DNA from 3 places in the Pseudomonas sp. ML2-2023-3 genome. Region 2 is predicted to be linked to each of the others. Evidence: riboswitches for the same ligand, from Rfam matches in the RefSeq annotation. Region 2 holds a riboswitch; each other region holds the start of a gene.
The links. Region 2 has a riboswitch for cobalamin ahead of V6P94_RS15130 (ABC transporter substrate-binding protein). Riboswitches for the same ligand answer to the same signal wherever they lie in the genome.
Positions count from the first base shown of each region.

Region 1: it holds a riboswitch for cobalamin, as region 2 does, so the genes downstream of both, V6P94_RS14315 (CbtB-domain containing protein) here and V6P94_RS15130 (ABC transporter substrate-binding protein) in region 2, are expected to answer to the same signal.
Region 3: it holds a riboswitch for cobalamin, as region 2 does, so the genes downstream of both, cobO (cob(I)yrinic acid a,c-diamide adenosyltransferase) here and V6P94_RS15130 (ABC transporter substrate-binding protein) in region 2, are expected to answer to the same signal.

Region 1 is NZ_CP146343.1:3,109,204-3,115,773, reverse strand. Features, by position in the region: gene V6P94_RS14325 (response regulator) at 1-568, opposite strand, end outside; gene V6P94_RS14320 (response regulator) at 744-1,106, shown strand; cobalamin riboswitch at 1,241-1,452, shown strand; gene V6P94_RS14315 (CbtB-domain containing protein) at 1,549-1,737, shown strand; gene V6P94_RS14310 (CbtA family protein) at 1,749-2,450, shown strand; gene V6P94_RS14305 (cobalamin biosynthesis protein) at 2,447-2,872, shown strand; gene cobM (precorrin-4 C(11)-methyltransferase) at 2,937-3,683, shown strand; gene nfuA (Fe-S biogenesis protein NfuA) at 3,850-4,434, opposite strand; gene V6P94_RS14290 (fatty acid cis/trans isomerase) at 4,546-6,570, opposite strand, start outside.
Region 2 is NZ_CP146343.1:3,303,345-3,309,914, reverse strand. Features, by position in the region: gene V6P94_RS15140 (MFS transporter) at 1-649, shown strand, start outside; gene V6P94_RS15135 (heparan-alpha-glucosaminide N-acetyltransferase domain-containing protein) at 754-1,917, shown strand; cobalamin riboswitch at 1,951-2,151, shown strand; gene V6P94_RS15130 (ABC transporter substrate-binding protein) at 2,270-3,283, shown strand; gene V6P94_RS15125 (iron chelate uptake ABC transporter family permease subunit) at 3,292-4,296, shown strand; gene V6P94_RS15120 (ABC transporter ATP-binding protein) at 4,293-5,069, shown strand; gene V6P94_RS15115 (pseudoazurin) at 5,092-5,532, shown strand; gene V6P94_RS15110 (OprD family porin) at 5,529-6,570, shown strand, end outside.
Region 3 is NZ_CP146343.1:1,977,139-1,983,708, forward strand. Features, by position in the region: gene V6P94_RS09180 (C40 family peptidase) at 111-737, shown strand; gene V6P94_RS09185 (C40 family peptidase) at 883-1,422, shown strand; gene V6P94_RS09190 (sorbosone dehydrogenase family protein) at 1,534-2,853, opposite strand; cobalamin riboswitch at 2,981-3,224, shown strand; gene cobO (cob(I)yrinic acid a,c-diamide adenosyltransferase) at 3,306-3,917, shown strand; gene V6P94_RS09200 (cobyrinate a,c-diamide synthase) at 3,928-5,241, shown strand; gene bluB (5,6-dimethylbenzimidazole synthase) at 5,238-5,888, shown strand; gene cbiB (adenosylcobinamide-phosphate synthase CbiB) at 5,885-6,570, shown strand, end outside.

The DNA of each region.
Region 1 (6,570 bases), 190 kb from region 2:
GGCCAATACTGATGATCGTTGTACGACTGACCTCTTCGCTGCGAGCCACTCGCAGCTGCTGCTCCATCTGAATGAAGTCTTGATATTCTTTGCGAATTTCGTCCGCCAGGCGCTTGCCCCGCCCCGCCTGTATGGCCGCACGGTAATCACCGTCCTGACGGCGCAGATCGACCATCGACTGGGCGTAGGCATTCCACTCATTTTGCAGCGCCTCAAGGCGTTTCAGCCGGTCGACCTGCTGCGGGTTGTCGCTGACCAGCTCCTGCAACCCCTTCAACTGGAGCGCAATTTGCGGCTTGGCGACGGCATAGGGGTCCAGAAAATGCTCATCGCCGGTAATCAGGAACCCGCGCATGCCGCTTTCAAGATCCACCGTCAGCCGCACGGCGTCGTTGGTATTACTGATAACCCGGTCGCTGTGCTCCACCCACCTGATCACTGATAACAAATAGCTGACCATGATCACGAATAACGCGGCACTGAGCACGCCGACAGCCAGGGGCAAGCCAACGTTGCGACTCAGAAGCTTGCGAAAGCTTCGCTCATCAATTGATACAGGTGAGTTCATTTTCAGGCCTGTGGGCAGTCTTAAAAAACTGGAGTTTGCCGGATTACCGAGCAATAGTTCTATTTTCTTACCCAACAATGAACATTTTCGTACAAAGAGGCACATTCAAATGCTGGGCAAGGCTATCCTTGCTGCAGCGAGACCCACGCTTACATTTTTTATCGAGATCATGATTATGTCCGCTACACCCTCCACCATCCTGGTGGTCGAAGACGACGCCATTGTTCGGATGCTGATCGTAGACGTGCTCCAAGAACTGGACTTCAGCGTGCTTGAAGCAGACGGCAGCGAGCAGGCCATGGAACTGCTGGAGAATGCGGCCCAGCCCATTGACCTGCTGATGACCGACGTCGGGTTGCCGGGCATGGACGGCCGGGAGCTGGCAGCCAAGGCCCGCCAAATGCGCGAGAAAATGCCCATCCTGTTTGCCAGCGGCTATGCCGAAACCCTTGAGGTCGCAGAAGGCATGGCGGTGATTGGCAAACCTTTCTCCATTGATCAGTTGCGCGACAAAGTCAAAAGCCTGCTGACCGCCTGACGTGTAGTCGCTGCCGCAGGCTGCGAGGGCTGCGTAGCGGCCCCGCTTTTTGAAGGTCCTGCGGCCCTTATCGCAGCCTGCGGCAGCGACTACACCCCCCCCTTTAAATTGACGACTCTCCTGGGCTGTGGTTTCCTACACATCTTGTATCAGGTGCCCTTCACAGGGTGAAACGGGAAACCGGTGCGTCAGGCGTTAGTCCTGGCAAGTCCGGCGCTGCCCCCGCAACGGTAAGCGAGAGAAACATCAAATCCACTGTGCCGAGTGCATGGGAAGGAGATGTTTGCAGGCTCAACCCTTGAGCCCCTCGCAAGCCCGGAGACCGGCCTGGTTATTTTTCAATAACAAACCCGCGGTGGGCGGGCGCTGTTAAACCCTGCGGGCTTCGTTCGCGGGGTTTTCTTGCGCTTTGCTGCCCGTCGTCCGACCTGAGGCAAGCGCCATGTCTATCAGCACCAGCCGTACCCATTCCGCCGCGACCACTGCCACCCAAAGCCAACGCATTGTGGCGGCTGTCGGTGCTGCGGTACTGGGGGCTTTTCTCGTTTACTTCGCCGGGTTCTCCCATATCGATGCGGTTCACAATGCGGCCCATGACACCCGTCACAGCTCCGCCTTCCCGTGCCATTGAGACTGCCTGCCATGATTAAGCGTATCGCCCAAACCGCAGGCTTCACCGGCTTGCTGGCCGCCCTGCTGCTGACCCTGCTGCAAAGCCTGTGGGTGTCGCCACTCATTTTGCAGGCCGAAACCTACGAAAAACCTGCTGCCACTGAAGTGCACGAGCATGCCGACATGGCCATGCCAGCCCACGAGCACGACGCCGAGGCCTGGGAGCCGGAAGATGGCTGGCAGCGCGTGCTGTCTACCACGGGCGGCAATCTGGTGGTTGCTGTGGGTTTTGCCTTGATGCTGGCCGGCCTTTACACCTTGCGTGCCCCGACGCGCACTTCCCAGGGCCTGCTCTGGGGCCTTGCCGGTTATGCGGTGTTCTGCCTGGCGCCGACCCTGGGCCTGCCACCCGAGTTGCCGGGCACTGCAGCGGCAGATTTGCTGCAGCGTCAAATCTGGTGGGTCAGCACCGCAGCTTCGACCGCAGTGGCCATCGCACTGATGGTATTTGGCAAGCACTGGGCGCTGAAAGTGCTGGGCGTGGCGATTCTGGTGGTTCCGCATATTTTTGGCGCACCCCAGCCACTGGTGCATTCAAGCCTGGCCCCGGCCGAGCTGGAGTCGCAGTTCAAGATTGCTTCGCAACTGACCAACTTCGCCTTTTGGCTGGCCCTGGGCGTGATCAGCGCCTGGCTGTTTCGCCGCAAGTCTGAAGGCCAGTACTCGGCATGACGGCAACCGGCACAGCGCCAATCCTGGTGATTGGCCTGGGCTGTCGCCAGGATTGCACCGCGGCAGAGCTGTTGAGTCTGATCGAACGCTCTCTGGCCCGGGCCGGGATCCCGCTGAATGCGGTCCGTGCCCTGGCCAGTGTCGATCTCAAGCGCCAGGAACCCGGACTGCTGCAACTGGCAGCTCGACTGGAACTGGAGCTTGAGGTCTTCAGTGCGCAACAGCTTGCCCCGTACGCCCCTCAGCTGAGTCACCGGTCGAACCTTGTGTTCGAGAAAACCGGGTGTTTCGGGATTGCCGAAAGTGCTGCGCTGGCCCTGGCCGAGCGGTTCGCCGGCGCACCCGCTACCTTGCTGATTACGCGACAAAAATCACCCGGCGCCACCTTTGCGTTGGCCTGTTTCGAGCAAAACCCGCGATAATCCCCCGCCTCACTATGAGCGTTGTTCAAGAACAGCTCTATCTCAACCCCTTCAAGAGACTGCCATGACTGTTTATTTCATCGGCGCCGGACCCGGCGATCCTGAGCTGATTACCGTCAAGGGCCAGCGCCTGATTCGCAGTTGCCCGGTGATCATTTACGCGGGTTCGCTGGTCCCCGAGGCCGTGCTGCAAGGCCATCAGGCTGAGCAGGTGATCAACAGTGCGCAACTGCACCTTGAGCAGATCATCACCCTGATCAAGGCCGCCGACGCCAAAGGCCAGGACGTGGCCCGCGTACATTCCGGCGACCCCAGCTTGTACGGGGCCATTGGCGAACAGATCCGCTGCTTGCGTGAGCTGGGCATTGCCTTTGAGATCATTCCGGGAGTGACTGCCACCGCGGCCTGTGCGGCCATTCTGGGGGCCGAACTGACGTTGCCCGATATTTCGCAAACCGTGATTCTGACCCGTTACGCCGAAAAAACCGTTATGCCAGCCGGAGAAGAACTGGCCAGCCTGGCGCAGCACAAGGCGACCATGGCCATTCATCTGGGGGTCAAGAACCTTGAAAACATCGTTGCCGAACTGATCCCGCACTACGGCAGTGATTGCCCGATTGCCGTGATTCATCGCGCCAGCTGGCCTGACCAGGACTGGGTGCAAGGGACGCTTGCAGACATCGCGATCAAGGTCCAGGCCAAGGGATTCAGGCGTACGGCGCTGATCCTGGTGGGCCGGGTGCTGGCCAGTGACAGTTTTGGGGACTCGTCGCTGTACCGTGCGGGGCATGCGCATCTGTATCGGCCTTGAACGCTCTCCCCCTGTGGGAGCGGGCTTGCTCGCGATACGGACGGCGTGGCCTGTCAGGTAGATCCCATTAGGTTCTGCTGCGCCCGCACAATCCGAATCGCGCAGCCATAAAAAAACGGTGCTCACGGGGCACCGTTTTTTCTTCAGCTTCGCAGCGAACGCCCTGTTAGTAGTAGGCGTTTTCTTTCTGCGAGTGGTCGGTCACGTCACGTACGCCCTTGAGCTCCGGCACACGCTCAAGCAGGGTGCGCTCGATGCCTTCACGCAACGTCACGTCCGCCTGGCCGCAGCCCTGGCAACCGCCACCGAACTTGAGCACCGCGATACCGTCTTCAACCACTTCAATCAGGCTGACCTGACCGCCGTGGCTGGCCAAACCGGGATTGATCTCGGTTTGCAGGTAGTAGTTGATGCGCTCGTTGATCGGGCTGTCGGCATTGACCATCGGCACTTTGGCGTTTGGCGCCTTGATGGTCAGCTGACCACCCATGCGATCGGTGGCGTAGTCCACCACGGCATCGTCAAGGAAGGGTTCGCTGAACGAATCGATCCAGGCCGTGAAGCTTTTAAGGCCGATGGCGGTATCTTCAGATTTGACTTCAGCCGGCTTGCAGTAAGCAATGCAGGTTTCGGCGTACTGGGTACCGGGTTGGGTGATAAAGACGCGGATGCCGATACCCGGGGTGTTCTGCTTTGACAGCAGATCAGCCAGGTAATCGTGGGCAGCGTCGGTAATCGTTATGGCGCTCATGGAATCTCCTCGCAGACATGGGACGCAGTTTACGCCAATCGGCGCGCCTGACAAAGTCCTAGTGTTTTTGTCAGGAAAGCCACACCCCATGTATCAAATTCTAGTGGCTGATTACAGGTTTTCGTAGCGGTTCATATCCAGCACACCGGCCTCTACCGGGTCGGTTTCGCTGATGTACTGGCCAATATCGTGAAAGTACTGCCAGAACTGTGGATGGCTACGGCGAATCCCCCAGCGCTCGACAATGGTGTCAAAGGTCTCTTGATCCTTGCATTGCTCCATCGCTTCAACAAAGGCCTCAACCTGCCCCGTCGGGATATTGAACATGAAGTTCGGGTAGCTGCTGAGCACCCCGGGGTAGATGGCCAGGGTGTCCAGCCCAGGCTCCAGCCGGTATTCCTCGCCCAGCATGAAGGCCACGTTGGTGTGCGCGCGATTGCGCAGCATGCTGTACATCTCGCGCTTGCCGTCACGTCCCTCGATCCGCAGCATGCTGGCTTCTGGCAATTGACTGATGACCGACAGCCCCGCCGCAGGGCGCGAGGTCAGACGGCTCAGTGCCTGCTCGGCGTATTTGAACTCTTGCGGGATGTCGGGGCGTGAACAGTAAGCACCGACGCAACGGTTGATCGGGTCGGGCCGTGCATTCAGGGTGCCGGCGCGTTCAATCAGCTTGAGCGCAAAGTCACGCTTGGGGTCGGCCGGATCGAGCTTCATGCCGCTCGGCGTGCCGGTGTCGATCTTCTGGTAGTCCATCCACATCTTCAGCTTGCCGCTGTTCTGATACCAGCTGCTCAAGATGCCCGAACGGGCGTCGGCCGGCATCAAGCGCAGGAAGTTGACCTCGGCGCCGTTGCGGATCAAGTCAAAGTACAAGCGTGTCTGGGCCTGATGGGAAACGTTGCCGAACACATCGAAGTTGACCGCCAACTGGTAGTAGGTGCGCTCCAGCAACGGGTAGTCGAACAGCCACAGGGTTTGCGGGATTTCGCCGATCAGGCCCTTGCTGACACTGGCGCTGTCGAAGTGACGGAAAACGGTCAACAAGGCGTTGTCGTTGCCTGCCCACAGGGTCGACCAGCTCGGTGGCGGCATGTCGGCATAGGCTTGCTGGCGCAACTTCTCATAGTCATTGCGCTTGTTGCGATAGCGGTGCCACAACGAAATAACACTGCCAACGTCGTCGATCTGGCCGGGCATTGCCAGCAACGGCGTCGCTTCGCCACGATAGGCGGCGTCGGTGACATAGCGGTCATGGGCAGGCTCCTGGAACACGGTCCAGAAGTTGTCGCGAATCACGTCAGTCGCAATCTGCCCACGGCACACCGGCCCACGAATAAAGGTGCGTACGAAATACTCGGCGTTGTCGAGCATGAACTGGTAACGCGCCACCGCCGGAATCGCTTCAAAGACTTCGAACGGGTTGGCCCGACCTCGAGGCCCGTAGCCCGGCAAGCTGGTGGCATGCCAGTCACCGCTGTAGAACAGCTCTTTGACCCGCGCCAGCTTGTGCTCGCCCATCGGATAGATGATATGGGTTTTGTGCACGATCACGCCCTGAACGGGTATCAACCGATAGTAAAACGTGGTGCCGGGGTCGTCGTTCGGGCGGCGGGTAGCAATCAGGTCAACCGGCTGACCGCTTGGGGTGCGCGAACGCACCCACTGGAAGAAGTGCCCTGGCACGCCGTTGTCGAAGTAGGTATGGGCCAGAAACAAATGCTCGTACAACCAGCGCGCCACCAGGGCTTCGGTTGAACCTGGACGGTTGAGCAATTCTTCCCATTCGCTGATCTGTGCCGCTTCGACCGCAGTCGGCTTGATTGCGTGCTGGTCAACCTTCGCGCCCTGGGCCAGCCAGGTTTGTACGGTGTGGTATTGCTGGTTGGTCAATCCGGTCACGGCCAGCGGCATGCCTTCTTTTGGATGGCGTTGGGCGTAAGCGTCGAACTCCCCCGGCGCCGGACAGACGTTTTCGCGGTTGATGCCCAGGACAATTTCCTCGGGCAATTTGGCATTTGGGGTCAACGGGGTGCTGTGGCCCAGCTCCAGCATGCGCGCCATCAAGGACGCCTGCGCGCCCTGGGCATCGACTACCGGGTAGAACCCTTTAAGCCTCCACTCCTGCGGGCCATC
Region 2 (6,570 bases):
CACTGCCCAGGAAAAAACCCAACTGGCCGCGACCCTCGCGGACGAACAGAAAGGCATGAAGCAAGTCCGTAATTACCGGCAGGCGTTCACCAGCCCTGTGGTGATCCAGCTGTGCTGTGTTCACGCGCTGTGGAGCATTGGCGTATACGGTTTCATCATGTGGCTGCCAAGCATCATCAAACAGGCCGCGGCTGCGGATATCGTCACCGTCGGCTGGCTGAGCGCAGTGCCCTATGTCGCTGCCGTTGCCGCGATGCTGGCGGTGTCCTGGGCCTCAGACAAAACCCAGCAACGAAAACGTTTCATCTGGCCACTGCTGGCACTGGGTGCACTGGCCTTCTTCTGTTCGTACCTGATCGGTTCTTCGCACTTCTGGGTGTCGTTTGCACTGCTGACAATTGCCGGTGCCGCGCTGTACGCCCCCTACGGGCCCTTTTTCGCGCTGATTCCGGAGGTCATTCCGGCAAACGTGTTCGGCGGCGCCATCGGCCTGATCAATGCGTGTGGAGCATTGGGTGCCTTTGTCGGCTCGTGGATCGTTGGCTACCTGATCGGCCTCACCGGAAATCCCGGAGCGGCTTATATCTTTATGACCGCAGGCGTTTTGTCCTCGGCGCTGTTGATGGCATGGGTAAAAATTCGGCGTTAACAAACGCCCAATTCTTGCGAATCTTTCTCATGGGGATGACAGCGCAAACGGAAATGTTATAAGGTATCAATACCTTGTATGCACTCCTTGCCTGTGATCCCTCAATGACTACCGCAACCCTCGCTCCACCTCCCAACAAGCGCCTGCTGTCCATCGACGCCCTGCGTGGCCTGGTTATCCTCCTGATGCTGCTGGACCATGTGCGAGAGACGTTCTTTCTGCACCGCCAGGTGTCCGATCCCATGAACGTCGACATCACCGACCCTGCCCTGTTTTTTAGCCGGACCCTTGCCCACCTGTGTGCCCCGGTATTTGTCTTGCTGACCGGTCTGTCGGCGTTTTTGTACGGCGAAAAGTATCAGGGCAAGCGCGATGTCTCGGCGTTTCTGTTCAAGCGCGGGCTGTTTCTGGTGGTGCTGGAGTTCACTCTGGTCAATTTCGCCTGGACCTTCCAGTTCCCGCCCTCGGTCATCTATATGCAGGTGATCTGGGCCATTGGCGTGAGCATGATTGCCCTTGCGGCGCTGGTCTGGCTGCCCCGTCCACTGTTGCTGGTACTGGGCCTGGTCATTGTCGCCGGGCATAACCTGCTCGATACCCTGCATTTCCCCGTGGATTCGATGATGCATATCCCTTGGGCGATTTTGCATGATCGTGGCTGGATCGAGTTCTCGGACAACTTGCGCCTGCGCACGTCTTACCCTGTGCTGCCCTGGATCGGTGTGATCGCGCTGGGTTACTGCATGGGTCCCTGGTTTGCCCGCTCTGCCCCGGCTGACGTACGTCAGCGCTATCTGTTGCTTGCAGGTACGGTGGCGCTGCTGGTTTTTGTCGTACTGCGTTTACTGAATGGCTATGGAGAAGCGCCGTGGGTGAGTCATGACGACTTCACGCAGAGCCTGATGAGCTTTTTCAACATCACCAAATACCCGCCTTCGCTGCTGTTTCTCGCCTTGACCCTGGGGGCTGGCCTGTTGCTGCTACTGGGGTTTGAGCGGGCCGGGCAACGCAAGTGGATCGCCACCCTGGCCGTTTTCGGCGCTGCACCGATGTTCTTCTACCTGTTGCACCTGTACGTGCTCAAAGTGCTGTATGTGGCGAGTGTCGCCCTGTTTGGCCAGAACCAGGGCAGCTACTTCGGTTTTGACAGTATCGCTGCGGTATGGCTGACGGCAGTACTGCTGGCCACATCGCTGTATTGGCCGGTGCGCTGGTTTGCTGCCTTGAAAGCCCGTCGCAGAGATATTGCCTGGCTCAAGTATTTCTGAATCTGACACCCACTCCCTCTTGCAAACAAGATCGACTATCATCCCGCCGCCGGTCCCCCCCACGGGGGGGGTTAAAAGGGAATCCGAAGTGCCTCTGTCGCACCAAACGGAACTGCCCCCGCAACTGTAGATGACGAGCCTGCTCCGTGTTTGCCACTGGGATACCTCCCGGGAAGGCTGGAGCCAGGCGATGACCCATCAGTCAGGAGACCTGCCGGCAAAGTCAAAAAACCAACCGGCGGGGTGTCCGGGGAAGGCATCCTTGCTCTCGTGCTGTTGCGCCAACAGTGCTCGGTGATGTGTTCCCGGCTGTACACCTGCGTTTTGTGTACGATCAAATGGAGATTGCATCATGCTGTTGCACCGCGCTGTTACCCTTCTTGCCACCCTTGCCTTGCCAGCACTGGCCCATGCGGCCCCTACCCAATACCCCCTGACAATCGAAAACTGCGGCAGCTCGCTGACCTTTCAGCACGCACCCCTGCGTGCCGTGACCATCGGCCAGGCCGGTACCGAGATGTTCTATGCATTGGGCCTGGGCGACAAACTGGCGGGCACCTCGCTGTGGTTCAACGATGTACCCGCCCGGTACAAGGCGCAGAACGACAAGGTCGAGCGGCTTGCCGACAACGACCCAAGCTTTGAGTCGGTGATTGGAAAACGCCCGGAACTGGTGGCGGTGCAACTGGAATGGATGGTGGGCCCGCAGGGCGTGGTGGGGACTCGCGAACAGTTTCATGAGCTGAAAATACCCACTTACCTGATGCCTTCGGACTGTGAGGGCAAGGACAATCTTGTAGGTGCAGACGGCACTCGCCTGCAGGCATTCAGCATTGACAGCGTCTACAGGAGCATCACCCAGTTGGCTGAAGTATTCGATGTGCAGCAGCGCGGCGAACAGCTCAACGCCGAACTCAAGGCCGGCCTTGAAAAATCCACCGAATCGCTCAAGGGCAAGGACCTGAGCCACACCAGCGCGCTGTTCTGGTTCTCCAGTGCCGACCTGGACATCGACCCCTACGTTGCAGGTCGCAAGGGCATCCCCGACTTTATGCTCAATACCCTGGGCATACGTAATGTTGTGGAATCCGATGAAGAATGGCCAACCGTCGGCTGGGAAACCCTGGCCAAGGCCAACCCGACGTTCCTGATCATCGCACGCATGGATCGACGTCGTTTCCCGGCCGATGACGTTGAGAAAAAACTCGAATTCCTGCGCACCGACCCTGTGACCCGCAACATGGATGCCGTCAAAAACAACCGCATCATCATCCTTGATGCCCATGCCATGCAGGCCAGCCTGCGCATGTTCGACGGGCTCGAAACACTCGCGACAGCCATCAATGCCTACGACCTGCCCAAATGAGTGCAAGGCTGATGCTCACACTGCTGGCCTTCGTGGCCTTGCTGTTGGCAGTGCTTGGCGGGGTTGCCATCGGCGAAACGCCGATCGCCCCGGGCGTGGTGCTCCAGGTGCTGGCCAACAAGCTGTGGGGCGCCGGGTATGTACTTGATCCGATCGACGAAGGCATTGTCTGGAACTATCGCCTGACCCGTGCCTTGGTGGCTGCAGCCTGTGGTGCCGGGCTGGCGACGTGCGGGGTGGTGTTGCAGTCTTTGCTGCGCAATCCCTTGGCCGACCCCTACTTGCTTGGCATTTCTGCCGGTGCTTCGACCGGTGCCGTGCTGGTGGCGGTACTGGGCCTGGGTGCGGGCGCCATCTCCCTGTCTGCAGGAGCCTTTGCCGGAGCCATCACCGCTTTTGCCCTGGTCATTGTGCTGGCCCGCGTCAGCGGACCAGCCAGTACCAGTGCCCAGATCATTCTGGCGGGGATAGCCGGCTCGCAGTTGTTCAACGCGATCACCGCGTTCTTGATCACCAAATCGGCCAGTTCTGAACAGGCCCGCGGGATCATGTTCTGGCTGTTGGGCAACCTCAGTGGCGTGCGCTGGTCCTCGGTATGGCTGGCAGTGCCAGTGGCAGTGCTCGGGCTGGCGGTGTGCATGTGGCACAGACGGGCACTGGATGCGTTCACGTTTGGTGCGGACTCTGCGGCGTCACTGGGAATTCCTGTGCGCCGGGTGCAACTGTTGCTGATCAGCTGTGCAGCCCTGGTGACTGCTGTGATGGTGTCCATTGTCGGCTCCATCGGCTTTGTCGGGCTGGTCATCCCCCATGCCGTGCGCTTGCTGTCAGGCACCGGCCATGGGCGCCTGGTCCCCCTGAGCGCACTGGGCGGCGCATTGTTTCTGATCGCCGCCGACATTCTTTCCCGCACCCTGATCAAGGGCCAGGTGATCCCTGTAGGCGTCGTTACCGCGCTGATCGGTGCGCCGGTTTTTGCGCTGATTTTGATCAGCAGGAGAAATGCCCGATGAATGAGGCAATTCCAGTATTGAGTTGCAGCGACCTGAGTTACTGCGTCGGTACTGCTCAACTGCTGCAAGGCATCAACCTGAGTGCGCTCCCAGGCGAGACCCTGGGCATTATCGGGCCTAATGGCTCGGGCAAATCCACGCTGCTCAAGCTGCTGGCCAATCTGCGTGTGCCCAGCCGTGGCGAAGCCTTTATCCACGGACAGCCGCTCAGAAAAATGAGCCAACGCACCATTGCGCAACAACTGGCGGTGGTTGAACAGCATGCCGATACCCATGACGGGATTGGTGTGTTCGATGCTGTCGCCCTTGGCCGCACCCCCTGGCTGTCAGCATTGTGCCCGTGGTCTGGCAACGACACGGCCATCGTCGAGCAGGCCTTGATCGATGTGGATGCAACACACCTGCGCAGCCGAACCTGGCGCAGCCTCTCAGGGGGTGAGCGCCAGCGTGTACACATCGCCAGGGCCCTGGCCCAGCGCCCGCAGATCCTGTTGCTGGACGAGCCCACCAATCACCTTGATATCCAGCACCAGCTGGCCATTTTGAAAATGGTCAAGGCCTTGCCCGTGACGACCCTGATCGCATTGCACGATCTCAACCAGGCGCTGAGCTGTGATCGCCTGGCGATTCTTGAGCGAGGCCGTTTAATTGCGCTGGGCAGCCCCCTTGAAGTCCTGACCCCACAACGCCTTGAGGCCACCTTCGGGGTCCAGGCGCACTATTTGACTGACCCTTTTGACGGCGCACAGATTTTACGAATGCGCCCCTTTTAAACCTTTTTATGGAGAGCAACTCATGCGTATTTCTTCCATTACCCTGCTATTGACCACTGCCCTGCTCTGTACATCGGTACTGGCCCAGACCCACGAAGTGAAAATGCTTACCCGCAGCGCCACGGCCGGCATGGTCTATGAACCGGATTACTTGCAGATCGCCCCCGGTGACACGGTCAAGTTCATCCCCACACAAAGCAGCCACAATGCCGCCACCCTGCCCGGTCTGCTGCCTGAAGGGGCACAACCGTTCAAAGGCAAGCTCAATCAGGAAATCGAGCAGACCTTCACCGTGCCGGGGCTCTATGGCATTCAGTGCATCCCGCACCTGGCCATGGGCATGGTGATGCTGATCCAGGTAGGCGAACCGTCAGCTCAGCCCCCGCAACTGCCCGCTACGCTACCCAAACGTGCACTCGACCGCCTGAACGCCTCCCTGCAAAAACAGCAGGTGGCAAAATGAGTGCCGTGCGATCGCGCTCCGCGATCCTGATCGCTCTCGCCAGCCCGTTGGCGTTTGCCGAGTCGGCACAGGAACAGGCCAACGGTTTTATCGAAGACAGCACCTGGAGCGTGCTCAACCGTACGGTCTACGACAGCCGCGAATATCGTCATGGCGCCAGCAACAGCGGCGCACGCAATGCCTATAAACCGCGCTCGGAGCGCAATGGCTATGCCGAAGAGTGGGCATACGGCTTGATGGGCACCCTGCAGTCAGGCTTCACCCAAGGCCTGATCGGCGTTGGAGTGGATGCCCACGCCTACATGGGGCTCAAGCTGGACAGCGGCGGCGGACGCGCAGGCAAGGCCCGCCTGCTCGGGCTGGATAACGACGGCTACCCCAAGGACAACTACGGCCGAGGCGGCGCAGCGATAAAACTGCGCATGTCCAATACCGTGCTCTCCTATGGTGAACAGCGGGTCAAGACGCCGGTTTTCAGCTCATCCGACAGTCGCCTGCTACCGGAAACCGCCACGGGGGTGTTCCTCACCAGCAACGAAATCAATGACCTGAAAATGGTCGGCGGGCATTTCACCGAAAGCACTGACCGCAACGCCAGCAGCCACGATCAGGGCTTTGTGGTGAATTACTCGAACGGGCCCAAAGGCAATGCCTTCGACCTCGCAGGTGTTGTCTACACCCCAAGCAAAAACCTCAGTGCCAGTCTCTACAGCTCCCGCTATGAGGACACCTGGAACCAGCATTACCTGGGGGCCGTCTTCAGCCACGCCATTGATGAAAACCGTTCCCTGTCGCTGAACCTGAACCTGTATCGCACCACCGATGAAGGTAAGGCGCTATCAGGCAACATCGACAACACCACCTGGAGTTTGCTCAGCACCTATGCCCAGGGCCCCCACAGTTTCAGCCTGGGATATCAGAAAGTTCATGGTGACACGCCGTTCGATTACGTGACGCGGGGCGCCATTTTCCTTACCAATGCGGTGCAATTGTCTGACTTCAACGCGCCCAATGAGCAGTCGTGGCAAGCACGGTACG
Region 3 (6,570 bases), 1.3 Mb from region 2:
TAGATGTCACGACAAAACCATCAAGTCACATTTTGATCGATTGAATTTGCAAATGAGGATCATAGAGGGCATAGTCGCGGCTACTTTTCTTACAAGCCACGGTCGTGCCCATGCTAAAGCGCTTCGCACCCCTCGTGCCTCTCGCACTCGTTACCCTGTTGTTTGGCTGCGCTGCCCACACGCCAGTGTCGCAGCAAGTTGTCGATCATCAGGTTCAAAAGTCATCCTCGGTATCGCAATCTTCCGCTCTTTATCAGGAAGAACTGGCCACCGAAAAAGAACTGGCTGAATTTTCCGCCAACAGCAAGCCTTACCAGTTGCCCGCCCTGGCTGACAGCATCCTCGAGCGCGGTATGTCCCTGATCGGTACGCGTTACCGTTTTGGCGGCACCTCTGAGGCAGGCTTCGATTGCAGCGGCTTCATTGGTTATCTCTTCAAGGAAGAAGCCGGCATGCAATTGCCGCGCTCAACCCGCGAAATGATCAACGTAAAAGCACCGTTGGTCGCACGAAACAACCTCAAACCCGGTGATTTGCTGTTCTTCAGCACCAATGGTCGTGGCCGTGTAAGCCATGCCGGGATTTACCTGGGTGATGACCAGTTTATCCACTCCAGCAGCCGCCGCAGCGGTGGTGTTCGGATCGATAACCTGGGTGACAGCTACTGGAGCAAGACCTTTATTGAGGCCAAGCGCGCCCTGGCGATGGCTCCTGCGAGCGTAGTAGCCCGCAAGTAAAGTTAATGTCTTACTTGAAGTTTGGCTGCTAAGGGCTAGAATTCAGTCGCATTGTTAAATCCTTGAAGCCGCGAAGGTGTCCCCTCTCGCGGCTTCAGGTTTCGCGGCCAGAGTTGCCGTATCCAGAATCAGGAACATTCTGTTTATGTCGACCATGGCCCGCGTTGCCCTCTTGACCTTAGCAGCACTGCTCAGTGCCTGCGCCAGCCACCCGCCACCTGTTGCGGTGGTCAAAAAACCAGTCGTGTTTGCCAACCCTTATGAAGAAACCTCGCCGATTGCCGCCGACGTGCTTTTTCGTGCCTTGGGTCTGGTCGGCACGCCTTATCGCTGGGGTGGCAATACTCCGGATTCAGGTTTTGATTGCAGTGGTCTGATCAAGTACGTGTACAACGACGCGGCGGGCATTTCGTTGCCGCGCACGACCCGTGAAATGATCGTGATGCAGGCGCAGAATGTTGGCCAGGACAAGCTGCAAACCGGTGACTTGCTGTTTTTCGCCACCAACGGTGGTTCCCAGGTCAGCCATGCCGGGATCTACGTCGGTGAAGGCCGTTTTGTGCATGCACCGGCCACTGGCGGAACGGTCAAGCTGGACAGCCTCAATAAAGCCTATTGGCAAAAAGCCTATCTGAATGCCAAGCGCGTTTTGCCGACCGAGCAGCATCTGGCGCGTCTGCCGTAAACCCGAACCTGCATCACGCTGGGTGGGAGCGGGCTTGCTCGCGATGGATACAACGCGGTGTAACTGCCACGCCGCGGTGATCCAATCGCGAGCAAGCCCGCTCCCACTGTTTCATTTGCTGGTTGGCTTTGCCGACACCCGCCAAACCTTGTTGCCGACATCATCGGCCACCAGTAAATCTCCCTGTTTATCGATCACCACGCCCACGGGTCTGCCCATGGCTTTCTCGTCAGCGTTGAGAAAGCCGGTCAGTACATCAACCGGCATACCGGCGGGTTTTCCGTCGGCAAAGGGTACAAAAATCACTTTGTAGCCACTGTGCGGCTTGCGGTTCCAGGAACCGTGCTGGCCAATAAACGCGCCTTGGGTAAAGTCGGGCAGTTTGCTGCCTTCGGCAAAACTCAGCCCCAGGGATGCAGTGTGCGGGCCGACGGCATAGTCCGGTGCAATGGCTTTGGCGACCAGTTCCGGATTTTGCGGGTTGACCCGTACATCCACGTGCTGGCCGTAATAGCTGTAGGGCCAGCCATAGAAGCCGCCATCCTGAACTGAAGTGATGTAGTCGGGCACCAGGTCGCTGCCGATTTCGTCGCGCTCGTTTACCGCTGTCCAGAGCTTGCCGGTTTTGGGTTCCCAGTCCATGCCATTGGGGTTGCGCAGGCCCGAGGCGAAAATACGGTGGTTGCCGGTGGCGCGATCAACTTCCCAGATCGCGGCGCGGCCTTCTTCCTTGTCCATGCCGTTCTCGCCCACGTTGCTGTTGGAACCGACGGTGACATACAGCTTGGTGCCGTCAGGGCTGGCGATGACGTTTTTGGTCCAGTGATGGTTCAGTGGGCCGCCCGGTAAGTCGAGCACCTTGACCGGATTGGCTTTGATGCTGTTTTCGCCCGCCTGATAGGGGACGCGTAAAAGCTTGTCGGCGTCAGCGATATACAACTCGTCGCCCACCAGGGTCATGCCAAAAGGCGAGTTCAGATTGTCGAGAAAGACCGTGCGGGTTTCGGCCACGCCATCGTGGTCTGCATCGCGCAACAGGGTGATCCGGTTCGCGCTTGGCACTGCGGCCCCGGCGCGGGCCATCACCTTGTCTGCGATCCAGCCTTTGATCCCCTTGCTGTCATCCGGTTTGGGCGGTGCGTTGGTTTCTGCGACCAGCACATCGCCGTTGGGCAAGACATAGAGCCAGCGCGGATGATCCAGGCCTTCGGCGAAGGCGGCGACCTCCAGGCCTTGGGCAGCAATGGGCGTGGCGCCATCAGCCCAACCGACCGCCGGGGCGATATTGACGGTGGGTATCAGGGTTTTGTTCGGTTCGGGTAATTTGGGCGAGGGGCCGGTGCCATCACTTACTTGCAGGGTCGACGACTCGCCGCAGGCAGCCAATCCTGCCGCAAGTACGATGACAATAGCGTGCTGGCGCTTGAGCATGAAGAACTCCATTATGTTTTGGTCTCGTAGGTCATAGAGAAGCTTAGCCCTTCAAAGGTTCAGGTCGTAGCTTTGTATAGCCCTATTGGTGCCACCTTTAATTGACGCTCCACCCCCAACCCTCTAACCTTCGCGGCTTGTTTCAGGTGCTCGGCAACGTAACGTTGGTCGAGTGAAACAGGGAAGCCGGTGAGGGCGTGTTTGTCCTGCACAACCGCCATGATCCCGGCGCTGCCCCCGCAACGGTAAACGAGTCAATGCCACGCCAACTGCCACTGTGATTGCTCACGGGAAGGCGCGTGGACAAGGGCGCCCTGTACAGGGCCGTCCGCTTGTGAGCCCGGAGACCGGCCTGATCCATCCACCACTCTCGCGGCGGGCGATGCAGTGTGTTTTTTATGAATTCCCCCCCGCCTCCCGTTTGCATCATTGAGCCCCAACGGAGAGCTGCCATGAACGAATCCCCCGAACGCGACGAACGTCATCAGGCGCGCATGCTGCGCAAAAAAGCCGTCATGGATGAGCGCATTGCCAGCTCGCCCAATGAGTGCGGGCTACTGCTGGTGTTGACCGGCAATGGCAAAGGCAAGAGCAGTTCCGCTTTTGGCATGCTGGCACGGGCCATGGGCCACGGCATGCAGTGCGGCGTGGTGCAGTTCATCAAAGGTCGCAACAGCACTGGCGAGGAGATCTTCTTCCGCCGCTTCCCCGAGCAGGTGCGTTATCACGTGATGGGTGAAGGCTTTACCTGGGAAACCCAGGATCGCCAACGCGATATCGCGGCCGCCGAAGCCGCCTGGGAAGTATCCCGCGAGATGCTGCGTGACCCGTCCATCGGGCTGGTTGTACTGGATGAGCTGAACATCGCGCTCAAACACGGCTACCTCGACCTTGAGCAGGTGCTCGCCGACCTGCAAGCCCGTCCGCCAATGCAGCATGTGCTGGTCACCGGGCGTGGCGCCAAACCTGAGCTGATAGACCTGGCCGATACCGTGACTGAAATGGGTGTGGTCAAACACGCATTCCAAGCCGGGATCAAAGCCCAGAAAGGCATCGAATTGTGAGTGTTCAAGCATGAGAGAGTCGCGTCATTGCCCCGCGGTGTTGATCGCCGCACCGGCCTCCGGTCAGGGCAAGACCACCGTTACCGCCGCCTTGGCCCGATTGCATCGCAATCAGGGGCGCAAGGTGCGGGTGTTTAAATGTGGACCGGATTTTCTGGACCCGATGATTCTGGAGCGCGCCAGCGGTGCGCCGGTTTATCAGGTGGATTTGTGGATGGTGGGCGCGGATGAAAGTCGCCGCCTGCTGTGGGAAGCCGCTGGTGAAGCGGACCTGATCCTGATCGAAGGCGTGATGGGTCTGTTCGACGGTACACCTTCCAGCGCCGACCTGGCGCGCCATTTTGGGGTACCGGTGCTGGGTGTGATTGATGGCACCGCAATGGCCCAGACGTTTGGTGCGCTGGCCCTGGGCCTGGCCCGCTATCAACCGGACCTCCCGTTTGCCGGGGTGCTGGCCAACCGGGTTGGCACAGTGCGTCATGCACAGTTGCTCGAAGGCAGCCTGACCGAAGGCCTGCGCTGGTACGGCGCGTTGTCTCGCGAGACCGGGATCGAGTTGCCGAGTCGACACTTGGGGCTGGTTCAGGCGAGTGAGCTGAACGACCTGGATGCGCGTCTCGACGCGGCAGCCAATGCCCTGGCCAGCACCTGTGAGGTAGCGCTGCCACCCGCCGTTGAATTTGCAGCGCCCGAGCCTGTGCTGGTCGAGCCATTGTTGGCCGGGGTTCGGATTGCCGTGGCCCGGGATGAAGCCTTTGCCTTCACCTATGGTGCGAGTCTGGATCTGCTGCGGGCGATGGGAGCCGAGCTGGTGTTTTTCTCGCCGATTCGCGATGTCCGCCTGCCAGAAGCTGACAGCCTTTATTTGCCGGGCGGTTATCCCGAGTTGCATCACCTTGAGCTGTCGCGCAATACACCGATGCTGGAGGCGATTCGCGCCCATCACGCAGCCGGTAAACCGTTGCTGGCCGAATGTGGCGGCATGCTTTATCTGCTCGACGCCTTGACCGATGTCGACGGTCAGCGTGCCGAGCTGGTGGGTTTGCTGACGGGGGAGGCGAAGATGCAAAAGCGTCTGGCCGCGTTGGCATTGCAATCGGTGGACATGCCCGAGGGGTTGCTGCGTGGTCACACTTACCATCACTCGCTGACCAGCACTGAGCTTGAACCTGTTGCCCGTGGCCTGAGCCCCAATGGCGGGCGCGGTGCCGAAGCGGTGTATCGCGAAGGGCGGATGACCGCCTCTTACGTGCACTTCTACTTTCCGTCCAATCCTCAGGCGATTGCTGCGCTGTTTGCGCCGTGCGCTGTGACGGCGCCATGACCGATAACGCCTTTAGTCCTGAAGAACGCGCAGCGGTGTACCGCGCCATCGCCGAGCGCCGCGATATGCGGCACTTCAGCGGTGGCAGTGTGGCACCTGAACTGTTGTCGCGTTTGCTTGAGGCGGCGCATCAGGCCCCGAGTGTGGGGCTGATGCAGCCGTGGCGGTTTATCCGCATCACTGACCGGGAACTGCGAGGCAGGATTCAGGGCCTGGTCGAGGCCGAGCGGGTACGGACCGCCGAGGCGCTGGGCCAGCGCTCCGATGAATTCATGACGCTCAAGGTTGAAGGCATCCAGGACTGTGCCGAGGTGCTGGTGGCGGCGTTGATGGATGACCGTGAAAAGCATATTTTTGGTCGACGTACCCTGCCGGAAATGGACATGGCGTCGTTGTCGTGTGCCATTCAAAACCTGTGGCTGGCAGCACGTGTAGAAGGCTTGGGCATGGGGTGGGTGTCGTTGTTCGAGCCTGAGGCGCTGGCGAGCTTGCTGGGGTTGCCCCCGGGAGCCAAACCTCTGGCAGTGTTGTGCCTGGGCCCGGTCGAGGCTTTTTATCCCGCGCCCATGCTGGTGCTGGAAGGGTGGGCGCAAGCACGCCCACTGAGTGAACTGGTGTATGAGAATTATTGGGGAGTGAGTCCATGAGTGTGGCGTTGTTGTGCGTCGCCGGAGTGGCGCTGGATGCGCTGTTTGGCGAGCCCAAGCGCTGGCATCCGCTGGTTGCGTTTGGCCGAATGGCCGAGCGTATCGAACAGCGGTTCAATTCCGGCGGACGTGGCTGGCGCAGTCATGGTGTGACGGCCTGGGTGCTGGCAGTGTTGCCGCTGACGATCCTTGCAACGGCGCTTTCATGGCTGCCGTATATCGGCTGGCTGGTGGAAATTCTGGCGCTGTATTGTGCGCTGGGCATGCGCAGTCTCGGTGAGCACGTGCAGCCGGTTGCCGAGGCATTGCGTGCCAACGATCTGGAAGAGGCACGGACCCGGGTCGGCTATCTGGTCAGTCGCCAAACCAGCGAGCTGGACCCCACTGAAGTTGCCCGTGCGGCCACTGAATCTGTGCTGGAAAACGGCAGTGATGCTGTCTTTGCCACTATTTTCTGGTTTGTCGTGGCGGGAGCGCCGGGCGTGGTGCTCTATCGTTTGAGCAATACGCTGGACGCGATGTGGGGCTATCGCAACGAACGCTTTGAGCGCTTTGGCTGGGCTGCTGCCCGTATCGACGATGTTCTTAACTATATTCCGGCAAGGCTGGTTGCGTTGACTTACGCCGTATTGGGTAAAACCCGACTGGCCTTGAAATGCTGGCGCAAGCAGGCACCTCAGTG